2 regions of the Rothia sp. CCM 9418 genome follow, and region 2 is predicted to be linked to the other one. Evidence: predicted binding sites of a transcription regulator. Region 2 holds the regulator's gene; the other holds the start of a gene.
The links. The regulator HrcA, encoded in region 2, represses chaperone genes, less so after heat shock. The targets are predictions, from matches to a motif close to TTNGCACTCGNNNNNNNCGAGTGCNAA.
Positions count from the first base shown of each region.

Region 1: the regulator HrcA is predicted to act here: its motif matches at 5,978-6,004, upstream of groES (co-chaperone GroES).

Region 1 covers NZ_JBLXXX010000001.1:38,422-46,164, forward strand. Annotated here, with positions in the region: gene ACN083_RS00180 (acyltransferase family protein) at 1-1,532, opposite strand, end outside; gene ACN083_RS00185 (acyltransferase family protein) at 1,623-3,734, opposite strand; gene groL (chaperonin GroEL) at 3,955-5,547, opposite strand; gene groES (co-chaperone GroES) at 5,584-5,877, opposite strand; gene ACN083_RS00200 (THUMP-like domain-containing protein) at 6,112-7,404, shown strand; gene ACN083_RS00205 (glutamate--cysteine ligase) at 7,472-7,743, shown strand, end outside.
Region 2 covers NZ_JBLXXX010000003.1:40,463-48,205, reverse strand. Annotated here, with positions in the region: gene ACN083_RS04790 (16S rRNA (uracil(1498)-N(3))-methyltransferase) at 88-849, opposite strand; gene dnaJ (molecular chaperone DnaJ) at 869-1,993, opposite strand; gene hrcA (heat-inducible transcriptional repressor HrcA) at 2,061-3,071, opposite strand; gene ACN083_RS04775 (DUF3097 family protein) at 3,197-4,060, shown strand; gene ACN083_RS04770 (DUF4870 domain-containing protein) at 4,263-4,634, shown strand; gene hemW (radical SAM family heme chaperone HemW) at 4,727-5,926, opposite strand; gene lepA (translation elongation factor 4) at 5,971-7,743, opposite strand, start outside.

The sequences.
Region 1 (7,743 bases), on a different contig from region 2:
GTATTACGGGCAGGGTCAAGTAGGTAGCAGTCGTTAAATTGTAGGAATTGAAGATCCCAATTTTCTTGTGTTGCTAGTGAGATAAGCGGATCGCCCCACTGATCCATATGAGAGTTTCCAACAGCGATGACTCGGTGTGTGGGCTCTTCAGAAGTTGTCAGTTGATGACAGTTCCATTTTTCAAAATGGTATGTTTCTAGAAGGCTCGGCGCACAAGAGGTGTTATAGAGGGGACGGTCGTCGAAACGGTCAGCAGAGCTAGGGCGAATACCAGCATTTTCTTCACCTTCGTAAATAAAACCTGCTTCAAGGGCAAGGGCACCAGGGTTATCGACTATAGGTTGAGCGTTCAGGCGTTGTTCTGCACGTTCTAAAACAACGTTCCATAATGTTGTACTTACGAGGACAACGGTCATACAGCATCCAACAATCAGGACAGAAAAACGTGCATTGCCGTCAAAACGCTGAGCACATGTTAAGAATTTTTTATTCGCCTGAGTAAGAATCCAAGCGCATCCCAACGATATTGCAAAGAGTATGATTCCAGCGCTGGTACTGGCCTTTTCTTGGTCGACGGTGTAGAGGTAAAACACAAGAAGAGGCCAGTGGATGAGATAAAGCCCATAAGAATATGTCGCAAGCCATAGTAAAGGTTTGAGGGAGAGTAAACGCTCCACACCCCATCGGCTTGCACTATCTCCGCTAACCAGTACACCAGCGGCTGCTAAAGTGGGCCACAAGGCATAATACCCAGGGAAATTACCCTCAACATCTAGGATAAGGCCACATAATACTATTGCGATAAGGCCCATCCAACCCACCATTATTTTGATGGCTGAAGGGAAGCGAAGATACGGCAGCCCGATAGCAACCAAAGAACCTAAGGCAAATTCCCAAAGGCGAGTGTACGTAGAAAAATATGCAAGCTGTTGGTCAAGATGTGTGTAATAGACCGAGTACGTCAATGAAGCAAGAAAAACAGCACCAAAAAGAGTTGCTAGAATACCGCGAGCGAACCGTCGCCCTATCATACGGTAAATGACCCAGCTCAGACCAAAGAGTAAAGGCCATAGAAGAAATATTTGCCCTTGAACTGATAGCGACCAGAAGTGGCGTAACGGTGAGGCCTGTGAAGAATCAGCAGCATAATAATCCACCAAGTTGTTGATGGACCACCAGTTTTCATAATAAAAAACGACTGAAACGGCTTCATCCATAATCCCTTGCCACCGTGGCGCAGGCAGAAAAAACCATGTCCCAATCAGCACCAGTAGAACAGTTGCCGTAGCCAAAGGCATAATACGTTTAAAAGTACGTGCCCAGTAGTCTTTGAGGGCTTTAAAACCGATTGGCTGACCTGTTTCTAGTTTCCGAGTGAATGAAAGCGTCATCAAAAAAGCGGAGATGAGGAGGAAAACATCCACCCCTCCCGAAACTCGCCCGAGCCAAAAATGGTAGGCAACGACCAAGGTCACAGCAAAAGCGCGTAACCCTTGAATCTCCGGTCTAAATCGACGTTCTTTTGGTGCCACAGGTAAGTAATTTTCTCTTCGTGATAACAGACAACATGGTAGGAGTGAGATTCACCCCGTGATTAGTGTTTAACGCGATAAATATGTAGTTTAGGTACGTCCGAGGCTAAACCCTTGTTCTTGTAGCTGTTGGTTGAGTTCTTGATCCAAAGTAGAACCGTACGCACGAGAAATATGGTTATCGTCCATGTACACATAGACGTTGCCAAAAATAGGAGAACAAAAACCATAGGGGCAATATTGTTCCGAAAAATCAAGACCATAAACCAAGGGATTGCGGTCTACGAGTTCTTGGGCAGGATTAATATCTGCAAGCTTTTGTTCCCGCTTTTCTCCACAAAACGTAGGATCTTCTGGATGAGTCTGAGCGCAATCATAAATATTATCAGCCCATCGAGGATTATCACGTAACGCAAAAACCTGTATCCCTGCTCGAGTGTATGCTTCAATTTCTTCTTCGATACCGGGTACGAGAATCTCCGAGTGATGCGCGTCTGTCTGTGTTACGAGCAAAGCGACGGCCTCAGGGTGAATATCAAGTACGAGCTGACGAATATTAGCGTTGTATTCTTCGCATTCTTCGTTAGGGTTCGGTTCTGCTTCCAAAGGATAACGACACGCGCCAAGATGTAAATCCATAAGGTTTATTTGGTGCTCTTGAGCCCACGGTCTATAGAACGCAATAGATTGTCCAGCATGCGAAGACCCAATAACCATCACTAAAGGACTATCTGCCTTAGAGGAGTTCTGTTCAAGTCCGCAGAGTGAGCTGATGACTCCCCTGTCTCCTCCAATAAGACCGCCACAACCGTTCGGGTCGATACCATCGTATTGTTTTTCGGGGTCGGTAGTAGGAATAGGCGGATACTTGTAATGAGTAGAAGCCTCATTGTAGGCATACGCCCCAGGAAAGTCGGGGCTTCCAGCAGCTTCGGCAAGAGCTTCGAGCTGATTGTTACGATGGTGAACCCACGCTTTAGCGCCCACGAGAGGAACACCAACAAGCATGAAGCAGCTCAGAATAATAGCTATTGGGCGAGTAGTAGCACCGGAGAGAAGTTTTTTCATTCCACGATGAGGTTTCGGTACCGCATGTTTTTTAACGGTGGGAGTACGTCGTAGAGGTTCTTCAATTCCATAGTGAATGATGGTGGCAATGACTATCGAGCTAATGATGAGCAAAGAACCGACCAAAAAATTGGGGTGGTCCACGCGAGCGCGAGTTGAGTAGATAATGTAGACCGGCCAGTGTACGAGGTACAGAGCGTAGGAAATTTCACCGAGTTTTAGTAGTGGTGTGGAGCTGAGAATTCGGTCTACACCCCATGGGGAGTTTGTCTGTCCGGCAAGGATGACGAGGGCGCCACAAGTAACGGGCCAGAGTGCAAGGTATCCGGGGAAGGCTTCTTGTACTGGCAGGATGAGCCCGCAGAGGATGAGTCCGGCAACGCCAACCCATCCCATGGGGATGCGAAGCCATTGTGGAGGTTTCCAGTAGAAGGTCACTATGGCAAGGAGCGTTCCGGTAGCAAATTCCCAGGCTCGGGTGCGGGTATCAAAATATGCGAAGCCTTGGTTTGTTGCAGTTTCATAGATAGAAAATGCGAGAGAGATTCCCCAGACGGTACCGAATACTAGGAGGGCTGTTCCGATGAGGTTGAGGCGGAAGCGGCGGACGAGTAATGCGACGCAGAAGAAGAGGATTGGCCAGAGGATAAAAATCTGTCCTTGCATGGACAGCGACCAGAAGTGTTGTAGAGGTGTTTTGGTGGCTGCGTCTTGGGCGTAATAGTCTACTGAATTATATGCTAAACGCCAGTTGAGAAAGTAAAAAAGTGCAGCTATACCATCGTGGATGATGCCCATGATTCGTGATGGGGACAGGAAGAACCATGCGGCGATTACTGTTCCTGCGATGACGGTGGCAGCAGCCGGCAGTAAGCGTTGAAAAACGTGTAACCAGTATTTGATGAGGGCCAGCGGTCTTCCCTCATTGATTTTACGTAAGGTTGAGAGGGAGAGGAGGAAGGCGGAGATGAAGAGGAAGACGTCGACGCCTCCAGAAACTTTGCCGAACCAGATGTGGTAGGTGACAACGAGGAAGAGAGCTAATGCGCGTAGGCCTTGAATTTCGGGGCGAAAACCTTGGGTTTTAAGCCACCGCCTATTCAACGGGTATTTGGTGTGTGTTTGCGCAACCATGAAAGAGTTCTCTTTCTGTGTGTATATCTGATTGACGAGAGTGCTGACCTTTGAACGTTACCGGAACTGGAGTCGATTGTCTGCCTAAATAGTATTTTTTCGAAGCCTACTGTGAGCAAACACAAGTTCTTTTTGAGGCCAGAAGAGCCTGTTTTAGTCCCTATACGGGAGGCTAAAACAGGCTCTTCTGTACCGTTAGAGGTTCTGAGAAGAAAATATTTTATTTCTCTTCTTCGTCCTCTGTTTCTGGTTTCTCGACGACGAGGGTTTCGGTTGTCAGCACCAATGCGGCAATGGATGAAGCGTTCTCTAGTGCTGAGCGTGTTACTTTGACGGGGTCAATAACACCAGCAGCGATGAGGTCTTCATAGTCGCCGGTACGTGCGTTAAAGCCAGAGCCAACAGGTAGTTGAGCTACTTTGCTGGTGACAACGTATCCATCTTCGCCTGCGTTTTGAGCAATCCAGCGTAGAGGTTGGACGAGTGCTTTCTTGACGATTTCAACACCGGTTTGAGCGTCTTTTGACTCAAGTGTCATACCTTCAAGTGCTGCTAACGCATGCACGAGAGCTGTTCCTCCGCCTGCGACGATGCCTTCTTCAAGGGCTGCACGGGTTGAGGACACTGCGTCTTCAATACGGTGTTTACGTTCTTTTGCTTCGACCTCGGTTGCTGCACCAACTTTGATGACGCCAACGCCACCGGCAAGTTTTGCTAGGCGTTCTTTGAGCTTTTCACGGTCCCATTCGGAGTCGACTCGCTCAATTTCTGCGCGGAGTTGGCTGACTCGTTCAGCGACGTCTGCAGAGGTTCCGGCACCTTCAACGATGGTGGTGTTGTTTTTAGTGACGGTGATACGTCGTGCTGAGCCAAGCTGGTCAAGGGTAACTGAGTCAAGGGAGATACCGAGTTCTCCGGTGATCACAGTGCCGCCGGTAAGAATTGCAAGGTCTTGCATAATTGCTTTGCGGCGGTCTCCGAAGCCAGGAGCTTTGACGGCAACGACGTTGAGGTTTCCTCGAAGCTTATTGACGACGAGGGTGCTAAGAGCTTCTCCGTCTACGTCTTCTGCGATGATGGTCAGTGGCTTTTTTGCCTGAACAATTTTTTCTAGCAGTGGCATAATCTCAGCGACTGTTGAGATTTTGCCTTGGTAGAGCAGGATTAAGCTATCTTCGAGGACTGCTTCTGCACGATCAGAGTCGGTGACGAATGATGGTGAGAGGTAGCCTTTGTCGAATTGCATACCTTCGGTAATTTCCAGTTCAATTTCTGTGGTTGAACCGTCTTCGATGGTGATGACGCCGTCTTGTCCGACTTTGTCGAAAGCTTGGGCGAGAAGTTCACCAATTTCTGGGGACTGTGCTGAGATAGCCGCTACGTGTGCGACTTCTTCGCCTTGAACGTCTCTGGCGTTTTCGAGTAGCCGTTGGGAGACAGCACGGACGGCGGTTTCAATGCCTCGTTTGACTTCTCCTGGTGCGGCACCAGAGGTGACGTTACGCAGACCTTCAGAAACAAGCGCTTGAGCGAGTACGGTTGCAGTAGTTGTACCGTCACCTGCTACATCGTTTGTTTTGGTGGCGACTTCTTTGGCGAGTTGAGCGCCAAGGTTTTCGTATGGGTCTTCTAGTTCAATTTCACGAGCGATAGATACACCGTCATTAGTAATGATAGGTGCGCCCCACTGCTTGTCAAGGACGACGTTGCGCCCGCGAGGGCCCAACGTCACTTTGACAGCGTTTGCGAGTTTATCCACACCAGCTTGCAGGCTCTTACGAGCTGCATCATTGAATTCAAGCTGTTTTGCCATGAATTCTTAGCTCCTTTGTATTGTGTGCGGAAAAGATTATTTGTTGACGATAGCCAATACGTCGCGTGCGGAGAGAATGAGGTAGTCTGCTCCGCCGAAGGATACTTCGGTTCCGCCGTATTTGGAGAAGATGACGATATCGCCTTCTGCTACGTCTACGGGGATGCGGTTGCCTTTTTCGTCGGTGCGTCCGGGACCAACTGCGATAACTTTTGCTTCCTGTGGCTTCTCTTTAGCGGTATCAGGGATAACAAGTCCGGATGCGGTGGTCTGTTCTGCTTCGAGAATCTGGACGACTACGCGGTCTTCGAGTGGTTTGATGGAGGACATTTTTGCTCCTTGATGTTCTTTTAACATTTCTGATGTTTGAGCTAAATGGTGCTTTTGAGAAAGTGTCGTCGTCGCGGTGCCGATACTTCTTCAAGAATAATTAGCACTGTCAGCTCTTAAGTGCTAACACAAACTTTAGAGCCGTACCCTAGAGAAGGTCAAGAAAACCCGCCAGTTTCGCACACAGCGCATCTATAATATGAGTTCTAGCCCAATATAAGGACACTGACGACTATGAGCACCTCTGTACATCCGGCACCAGCAGTTGAAGAAACTCAAGAAGAGTTAGAAGCAATTGCCCAATTCGTCCCTTACCATACGAGTCAAGCTCTCAATTATGCAACACAATTACGGGCACAAGGTTTCAGTGCAGAAAGTGTTCGCAGGATTTTAGCTCAAGCAAAAAATAGAACGAAAGCTTCCAAAAAATTTGGGGATAGAGCTCATCACATGCTTCTCAGTGAAGCTGGATATGAGCAGGCTACGCGCCAAGCTGTCGCGATGGTACATGCACAACGTTTTGTACAAGCGAAAGTTCATTCTGTTGCAGATTTGGGGTGTGGTATTGGTGCTGATGCACTCTGTTTCGCTCAAGCAGGGTTAGCCGTTACTGCCGTAGATATCGACGAGCAAACAGCTAGTTACGCTCAATATAATCTTGCTGATTTTCCAACAGCACAGGTTTTGTGCGCAGATGTGCAACAACTCGAGCTAAAGGCACTTCCTCATATATTTGGTCGCCCTATTGATGCGTTATGGCTTGATCCGGCACGAAGAACAGTTCAACAGGGTAAAACACAATCACGGACTTTTGACGCAGAAGATTTTTCTCCACCTCTATCGTTCATCCGAGAATTAGCACAAACAGGAATCGCCATGGGCGTCAAAATGGGGCCAGCTATCCCCCACGATCAAATACCTGAAGAATGTGAAGCACAGTGGATTAGCCATCATGGGTCTGTTGTTGAAGTCGTGCTGTGGTTTAACGCGTTAGCACAACCTCACGTTAAAAGAAGCGCGCTCGTCCTTGATAGTGACCCTTTTGAGCCGTCAGTTGTCACTGAGGTTTCTAGCCCTTACCATGAATCTCACAGCCAGCAACAAGCATCTGAACCGCTGTATGAGGTCAAAGAATATATTTATGAGCCAGACGGTGCTTTAATTCGTGCGCATCTTCTCAGCGAAATTATTCGTACCACCGACGCAGAACTTATTGACGAACATATTGCGTATCTGACAAGTTCACATCCTCTGCAGATACGAGGCGTTAAAGGATACCGTGTAGAACAGGTACTCCCGATTAACGACAAACATCTCAAACGCTGGGTACGTGAAAATAGCATCACGACACTCACCATTAAAAAACGGGGAGTAGATATTTCTCCTGAACAGCTACGTATCAAACTCCTTGGAGCCCAAAAAAATACCAAAAAATCGGGGAAAGGGCACCATGGAACACTCATTTTAACGCGTATTGGAGAAGGTAAAACTTCTCGACGATTAGCGTTGGCTGTCTCACCTTTATGACGTCATAAGTACGTAATCCGTCTTTTCTGACCTACCATGGAAAAACACCATCACAGGTAGGAGAACGATGATTCCCTTCGCGCCGTCCGCACCATCCACATTAGGGGTAGAGTGGGAGCTTGCCCTTGTCGACGCTCAAACACAAGAGCTATGCTCTCGAGCGCAAGAAGTGCTAGCACTAGTACAGCAAAAAAACCCCGAATTATTGGACAGTGCTCAGGGCCCTCACCTCACGGGAGAGTTCCTCGATAATACGCTAGAACTTGTCACCGGAGTTTGCACAACCGTGGCAGAAGCCATAGAACAGTTACATCAAGGAGCATTGGCTCTTCAACAGAT
Region 2 (7,743 bases):
ATAGTCTATCGGGATGCTGGTCTTCTGCGGAGTATGAAGCCAACGAAAATACTTCTTCCCTATACGAAAAAAATTAGAAGTGGGCTTCTACCATATTTGCGAAATCGTATTAATAACGCACAGTGCGGCACTTCCTGCGGTAGAAGATCGTAATACGTGTTCGCCTAAGAGACAGACTGCGGCTCCAGCTTTTTCAAATGCCTCAAGCTCCTGCTCAGATATACCACCTTCTGGGCCAACAACAAGATAAATACGTTGAGGTAAACTCTCTAACTCCGAGATGTGCTGGGTCAATAGGCGTGTTCCTTGCTCATGCAAGATAATAACCATAGCACCGTGCGTAACCTCTTGTGCGATACGTTCAGCTAAATCGTGTGAAGATACAAGATTTTCGACCTGAGGTATCCAGCTACGTCGTGCCTGCTTTGCCGCAGCACGGACGGTGTTATTCCATTTCGTGTGAGCTTTTACTGCTCGTTCTTTTTTCCAACGAACGATAGAGCGGTCAGCGCTCCAAGGAATGACTCCCCAAATACCTAATTCAGTGGCGGTCTCTATCGCCAATATGTCTCTATCCTGTTTAGCTAACGCTTGAACAAGAATAATTTCGGTTGATGGTTCTTCGTGCAAAATAGTGTTTACACGAACTTCTAACCCATCCTCAAGATATGAGAACACTTCTGCTTCGGCTCGGGTACCTTTACCGTCAGCAAGGTCTATGTCCTCACCTATCTCTAAACGTTTCACGACTTTAGCATGATGCCCCTCTACCCCCTGCACAGCGATAAGCTGCCCTGAAGTTGCTGACTGAAGTTCATCAGAGGAAACATAGAAAATAGGTGAGGTCACAGAATATCCTTTGTACTTTTTAACGATCGAAACGTTCTTTGAAACGTGAGAAGAAACCGTGCTTCTCACGTACTGTTTCACTAATTTTGAGGTCTTCTTGACGGCTCTGAGCAAATTGTTGAAGCATTTCGCGTTGCTCTTCAGTCAAATTCGTCGGTGTTTTGACCTGGACATGAACTTTGAGCGAACCTCGATCTGCTCGATCAAAATGAGTCACTCCTAATCCTTTAAGCGTGACAACATCTCCAGATTGAGTACCAGCTTTAATGCTTACGGTTTGTGGACCATCAAAAGTTTCTAAAGTGACTTCTGTACCTAGGGCAGCTGCCGCCATACTAATAGCGATGGTGGCATGTAAATCATCATCTTCACGTGTGAAAGTATCGTGTTGATTGACGCGAAGATCCACATAGAGGTCTCCTGCTGGTCCGCCTGCTGTACCGGCCTCACCATAACCGGCTAGACGCATACGCGCGCCGGAAGAAACACCAGCCGGAATTTTAATGGTGATGGGCTTCCGTTCTCGGACTCGTCCTTCACCGTAACATTCTGGGCAGGGGCTTTGAATAACAGTGCCGAAAGTATTACAAGATGGGCACGCGACAGGCTGTACTACAGTTCCAAGGATAGATTGAACTTGTCGTTGCATATATCCTTGTCCACGGCAGGTGTCACAGGTGACAGGGGCTGTTCCTTCAGCGCAACCGTCACCATCACATTTTTCGCAGGTTACTGCGGTATCAACGGTAATAGGTTTTTCTGCACCAAATACGGCATCTTCAAGGCTGATACGAACCGTAATGCGAGCGTCTTGACCCTGACGTGTTCGGCTTGTAGGGCCCTGTTGCGGTTGGTTAAAGAAGGTCTCAAAAATATCCGAGAATCCGCTAAAACCTCCGAAGTTCGCGCCTCCGAATCCGCCTTGTGCCTGTCCGTTTTCGTTGCCGGTCTGGTCGTAAATACGTCGTTTATCAGGGTCAGAGAGAACATCGTGGGCATGTGATACGCGTTTGAACTCTTCAGCTGCTTCTGCCGAGGGGTTAATATCGGGGTGAAGCTGACGAGCTTTTTTACGGTATGCCTTTTTGATTTCTTCGGGGCTTGCATCAGGGGAAACACCTAATGTTTCATAGTGACTGCTCACTCACATCATCCTTATCGTGTGTTGCTATGTGTTGAAAGTATTTTGTAGAAATTCTAGTCGTTGAGAACTAACTACCCAAAATTTTTGAAAGATATTTTGCTACGGCTCGTACTGCGGCTGTACTTCCTGCATAATCCATTCTGGTTGGGCCAACAACCCCAAGCTTAGCGGTACAACTAGGCGAACTATATACAGAAGTAACGATAGACGTTTCGCTCAGAGGGGCCGCACTATTTTCTGTGCCAATACGCACAGCGTATCCTCGTGGGTCTTGAGCCATCTCAGCTAATAAATGCAGCATCGTTACTTGTTCTTCTAGAGCTTCTAAGATGGGTGCGATGCTGGTGCTGAAATCTTCTGTTGCTTGCGCCAGATACGAAGTTCCAGCAATAAGAAGTTTCGAGGTATCTTTGGGTGAAAGCAGTTGGCCTAACGCATCAAGAACCCCGTTCTCTAGGCTATGAGGAACATCACGAGAGGAAGGTAATGAAGCTAAGAGGGAACGTGCAACCTGATATTTCTGTTGCTGACATTTTTCGATGAGTCGAATTCGAAGCAGCTCAAGCTCTTCTTCCCTATACCGTTCAACTTGCGCTAGTCGTTGGGTGAGCTGCCCAGAGTTGCTAATCAACATTACCGTTACATGATGTTCTCCAACAGGTATTAGCTCAATATGTCGAACAACATTCTCCGGTGCAGAGGGGTACTGAAGAATCGCAACCTGCTGAGTTAGCTGCGACAGTATTTTAACTGTCTGTGTAAGTATTTCATCAACACTGTCATAAGAGTCTAAAAGACGGTGAATCGCACGTTTCTGCGCAGTCGAAAGAGGACGAGGATTAGAAAGCTCATCCACGAAGAAACGATACCCTTTTTCTGTGGGGATACGTCCCGCGCTCGAATGCGGTGCTGAGATGAGTCCCTGCTCTTCAAGGATAGACATATCGTTACGAACCGTAGCGCTAGAAACGCCTAAATGATGGCGTTCGATGAGCGCTTTAGACCCCACCGGTTCGCGGAAACTGATATAGTCCTCAACGATTGCTTGGAGGATCTTATGCTGACGAGATTGCGTCACGGAACCTACCTTGAAATAGAGAGAAATTAGCACTACTGCACTTTAAGTGCCAATGTAACTGTAGTACTGAAACCTATCAAAACCCTAGCGCGTACGCTCAGGGCTAATGGAATAAAATACTTACTATGGAAAATTACTATGCGTGGGGTGCTCAAGAACTCAACCAACTACACCAAAGAAATCAACCAGAGATACAAGAAGTTCATCTGGTTCAAGGAATGCTCCTTGAAGACGTTCATAGTGGTTGGGTTGGGATTGCTAAAACGTATGAGCGTATCGGCGCTGAAGGTATGGTGGGATTAGAAGACGCTCGAGGGAAAATTAAAACTTTTCCCTTAGGATTTGGCTTTCTTCTTGAAGGAACTCCTGTCAAAGTGCTACCCCCACGGGCACATGCCACTCGTTCTGTTCCTAAAATTAGTCGCTCTGGATCTATCGCCGTAGAGAATGCGCCGGCACAAGTTGCCCGCGCCTCACGTATCTGGGTCGAAGGTATCCACGATGCAGAACTGGTTGAAAAAGTATGGGGGCATGACCTACGAGTTGAAGGTATTGTGGTAGAACCTCTACACGGTATTGACGACTTGCCTGATGCGGTTCGTGAGTTTTGCCCTGCACCACACCGACGATTAGGTGTTCTTGTTGACCATCTAGTAGAAGGTTCTAAAGAAAGCCGCATTGTGGCTCAGGCGTTACAGATACCTGGTGCTAGGAACAACGTGCAGATTGTTGGACATCCTTTTGTCGATATTTGGCAGGCTGTACGTCCTCAACGACTAGGAATAAAAAAATGGCCAGTTATTCCTCGTGAAGAAGAATGGAAAAAAGGTGTACTCAAAAGGCTAGGATTGCCCTGCACGAGTCAAGAAGATGTTGCTCAGGCATGGAAAAAGATTCTAGGACGAGTGAACTCTTATCAAGATTTAGAACCTACTCTGTTAGCTCCGGTTGAACAATTAATCGATTTTCTGATGGAATCACCTGAGTAAAGGTTCAGCTGCGCCAAAGGTCTCGACTAAAGTGAAGAAAAAGATCACAAAAGTTCTTCTACATTGAACACATCAGACCTAGAATGGATTGTAATCTTTTATCTCGTAATCATTTAGCCTGTCTCGCAACTTTTAGAAGAGTGAGTGTTTTTTGAAAACTGTTGTATCCCCTGACTCTAAGTTTGAGGGTTCATCCACACCTATGAACAAGTTAACGGTCCAACAGGATCGCAACATCGCAACCCTCGCCCACTTTGGAGGCGTCATTGGTTGCATCCCCTCGGGTATTATTCTTTACCTCTACCGAGGACGCGGACCTTTCGCCGAACAAGAAGCTCGTGAAGCATTTAATTTCACCCTCTTGCCCTCTATCGTCATCGTGTTTTCGGTACTTTTTGCTGGAACACCTAAAATTGGTTGGCTATTTGGCCTCATCGCAGCATTGACGTGGACGTATCTTGCGTTCATGTCTTTACGCGCTGGAATTAAAGTCAACCGATCTAACCCCTACCAATACAAATTCAATACTTTTCTCTTTGAACGTATCGTCTCACTGACAGAGAAGAAAAAATAATCCTGTCAAAAATCAACTGTGGGTGGTGTGCATCGCTTATAAGCGACGCACACCACCCACAGTTTTATCAGAACACCTCGAAAGCAAAAAAATTATTCTGGAAGCAGTTCTCTGGTGACCGCATCACCTAATAAACGCCCCTGAAGAGTCAGCCCCACAACACCGCGTTTAAGCTGCTCATCGTCAATAAGCCCCTGATTTTGCAGCCACTGAAGCTTCCGGTTGAGAATTTCAGTACCATGAACTTTGGATAACGTCTCATAGGGAATACCATCAACAGTACGGAGCTCCAACATCACCTTTTCAAAAAACTGCGTCTTTTGATCAAGAATTTCACGAGCTGCTGCCGGTGAATCTCCTTGCCGAAGACGATGCGCGTAGGTTACGGGATGTTTAACATTCCACCAGCGTGTACCAGCAATATGAGAATGTGCACCAGGGCCAATTCCCCACCAATCTTGGTTACGCCAATACGAATAGTTATGAGTACTCCGATAGCGTGGTGCCTTTGCATAATTAGAGACCTCATACCAGTGGTATCCGGCCTCTGTGAGTAGTTCTTCTGCCAAAAGATACATATCTGCCATCAGGTCTTCATCTGGCATATGATACTTGCCTCGACGAATCTGAGCAGCAAGTTTTGTGCCATCTTCAACAATGAGCGAATACGCAGAAATATGGTCAGGCTCGTAACTAATTGCAGCTTCTACAGAACGTCTCCACTGTTCGAGCGTCTCACCAGGAGAACCATAAATCAAATCAACAGAAGTCTGTAATCCCTCGTGAGAAGCCCACGAAACAACTTTCGGAACATTCTCTGGCGTATGAGTTCGTTCAAGAACCGAAAGAACTTCAGGGACAACTGACTGCATCCCAATAGAAACACGCGTAAACCCGCCTGAAGCAAGCACCGCGAAATCTTTTTCTGATACAGAATCCGGATTAGCCTCAGTCGTAACCTCAGCCTCCGGAGATAAACCAAAAAGTTCGACAGCGTGACGTAATATTTTCACTAAATCTGCTACTGGTAATTTTGTGGGTGTCCCTCCCCCAAAAAATACCGTATTCATCGGACGTTCCGGAACCCCTGAACCTGTTAAGACCCGCTGAGCAAAGTCTAACTCTGTTATAGCGTCGTTTGCATACGTAGCTAAACCGACACCTTGCCCAAAATCTTCGGTAGCGTAGGTGTTAAAGTCACAATAGCCACATCGGATAGAACAAAAAGGTACGTGAACGTACAGACTGAACTCTTGATGCTTACTAGCTGCAACAGATTCGGCGGGTATCATTCCATCACTAGGAGCAGGAATACCTAAAGGTTGCGCCGGAGGGGTCACTTCTTAGACTTGTCCTTAGCTTCTTCAGTTGAGGATAGAGCCGCAATGAACGCTTCCTGTGGGACCTCTACCCTGCCGACCATCTTCATACGTTTCTTACCCTCTTTTTGCTTCTCCAAAAGCTTACGTTTACGAGAAATATCGCCACCATAGCATTTGGAGAGAACATCTTTACGGATAGCACGAATGTTCTCACGAGCAATAATACGAGAACCAATCGCGGCTTGAATAGGTACCTCAAATTGTTGACGAGGAATCAGTGTTCGTAGTTTTCCTGTCATCATCACACCATAAGAATAAGCCTTATCTCGGTGCGTGATAGCAGAGAACGCATCTACTTTCTCACCTTGTAAGAGAATATCGACCTTCACCAAATCAGCTTCTTCTTCCCCGTCAAATTTCCAGTCGAGGGACGCATAACCACGGGTACGTGATTTGAGCTGATCAAAGAAATCAAAAACAATTTCTGCAAGAGGAATACGGTACCGTAGCTCAACACGATCTTGAGATAGGTAGTCCATCCCACCCATGATGCCACGTCGTGATTGGCAAAGCTCCATGATTGCACCGATAAACTCGCTGGGAGCAATAATCGTACAAGCAACCATAGGTTCCTTAATCAGCGCTACTTTTCCTTCGGGAAATTCGCTGGGGTTTGTCACCCGTCGAGAAGTTCCGGATTCATCAACTACATCGTAGATAACGTTAGGCGCGGTAGAGATGAGGTCTAGGTTAAACTCTCGTTCGAGGCGTTCACGCACAATTTCAAGGTGTAGGAGACCTAAGAATCCGCAACGGAAGCCAAAGCCCAACGCGGCGGAGGTTTCTGGCTCATAAACTAATGCCGCATCGTTGAGCTTGAGCTTATCAAGAGCATCTCGAAGCGCCGGATAGTCAGAACCATCAATAGGGAACAGCCCCGAAAAAACCATCGGTTTGGGGTCTTCATATCCTCCAAGAGAGTCTTCAGCTGGATGGTGAGAGGACGTAACGGTATCACCGACGCGAGACTGGCGTACATCTTTCACACCGGTAATAAGATACCCGACCTCTCCGACTCCAAGACCTTTCGACGGGATAGGCTCTGGAGAAATAACACCAATTTCTAATAGGTCGTGTTCTGCGCCGGTAGACATCATTTTAATTTTTTGACGAGGGCTTAGCTTTCCGTCAACTACACGAACATAGGTGACGACTCCTCGATAAGAATCGTAAACCGAATCAAAAATCATGGCGCGTGCTGGTGCCTCAGCGGAGCCTTGAGGGGCAGGAATCAGCTCAACAATGCGGTCAAGAAGTTCTTCAACGCCTTCTCCCGTCTTACCAGAGACTCGTAAAACATCTTCTGGTTCAACTCCAATAAGATTTGCTAGCTCTTCAGCGTATTTATCAGGCATAGCAGCTGGCAAATCAATTTTGTTGAGAACTGGAATAATTGTTAGTTCGTTTTCCATCGCTAGATATAGGTTAGCGAGTGTCTGCGCTTCAATTCCTTGAGCGGCGTCGACAAGCAGTAATGCACCTTCGCATGCTGCCAGAGAGCGAGATACCTCATAGGTGAAGTCAACGTGACCGGGGGTGTCAATCATGTTCAAAGCGTAGGCCGTGCCATCAACTTCCCATGGCATGCGAACGGCCTGTGACTTGATGGTGATTCCCCGTTCGCGTTCAATGTCCATGCGGTCAAGGTACTGTGCTTTCATATCGCGCGGTGTAACAACGCCGGTTGCTTGAAGCATGCGGTCAGCCAACGTAGATTTCCCGTGATC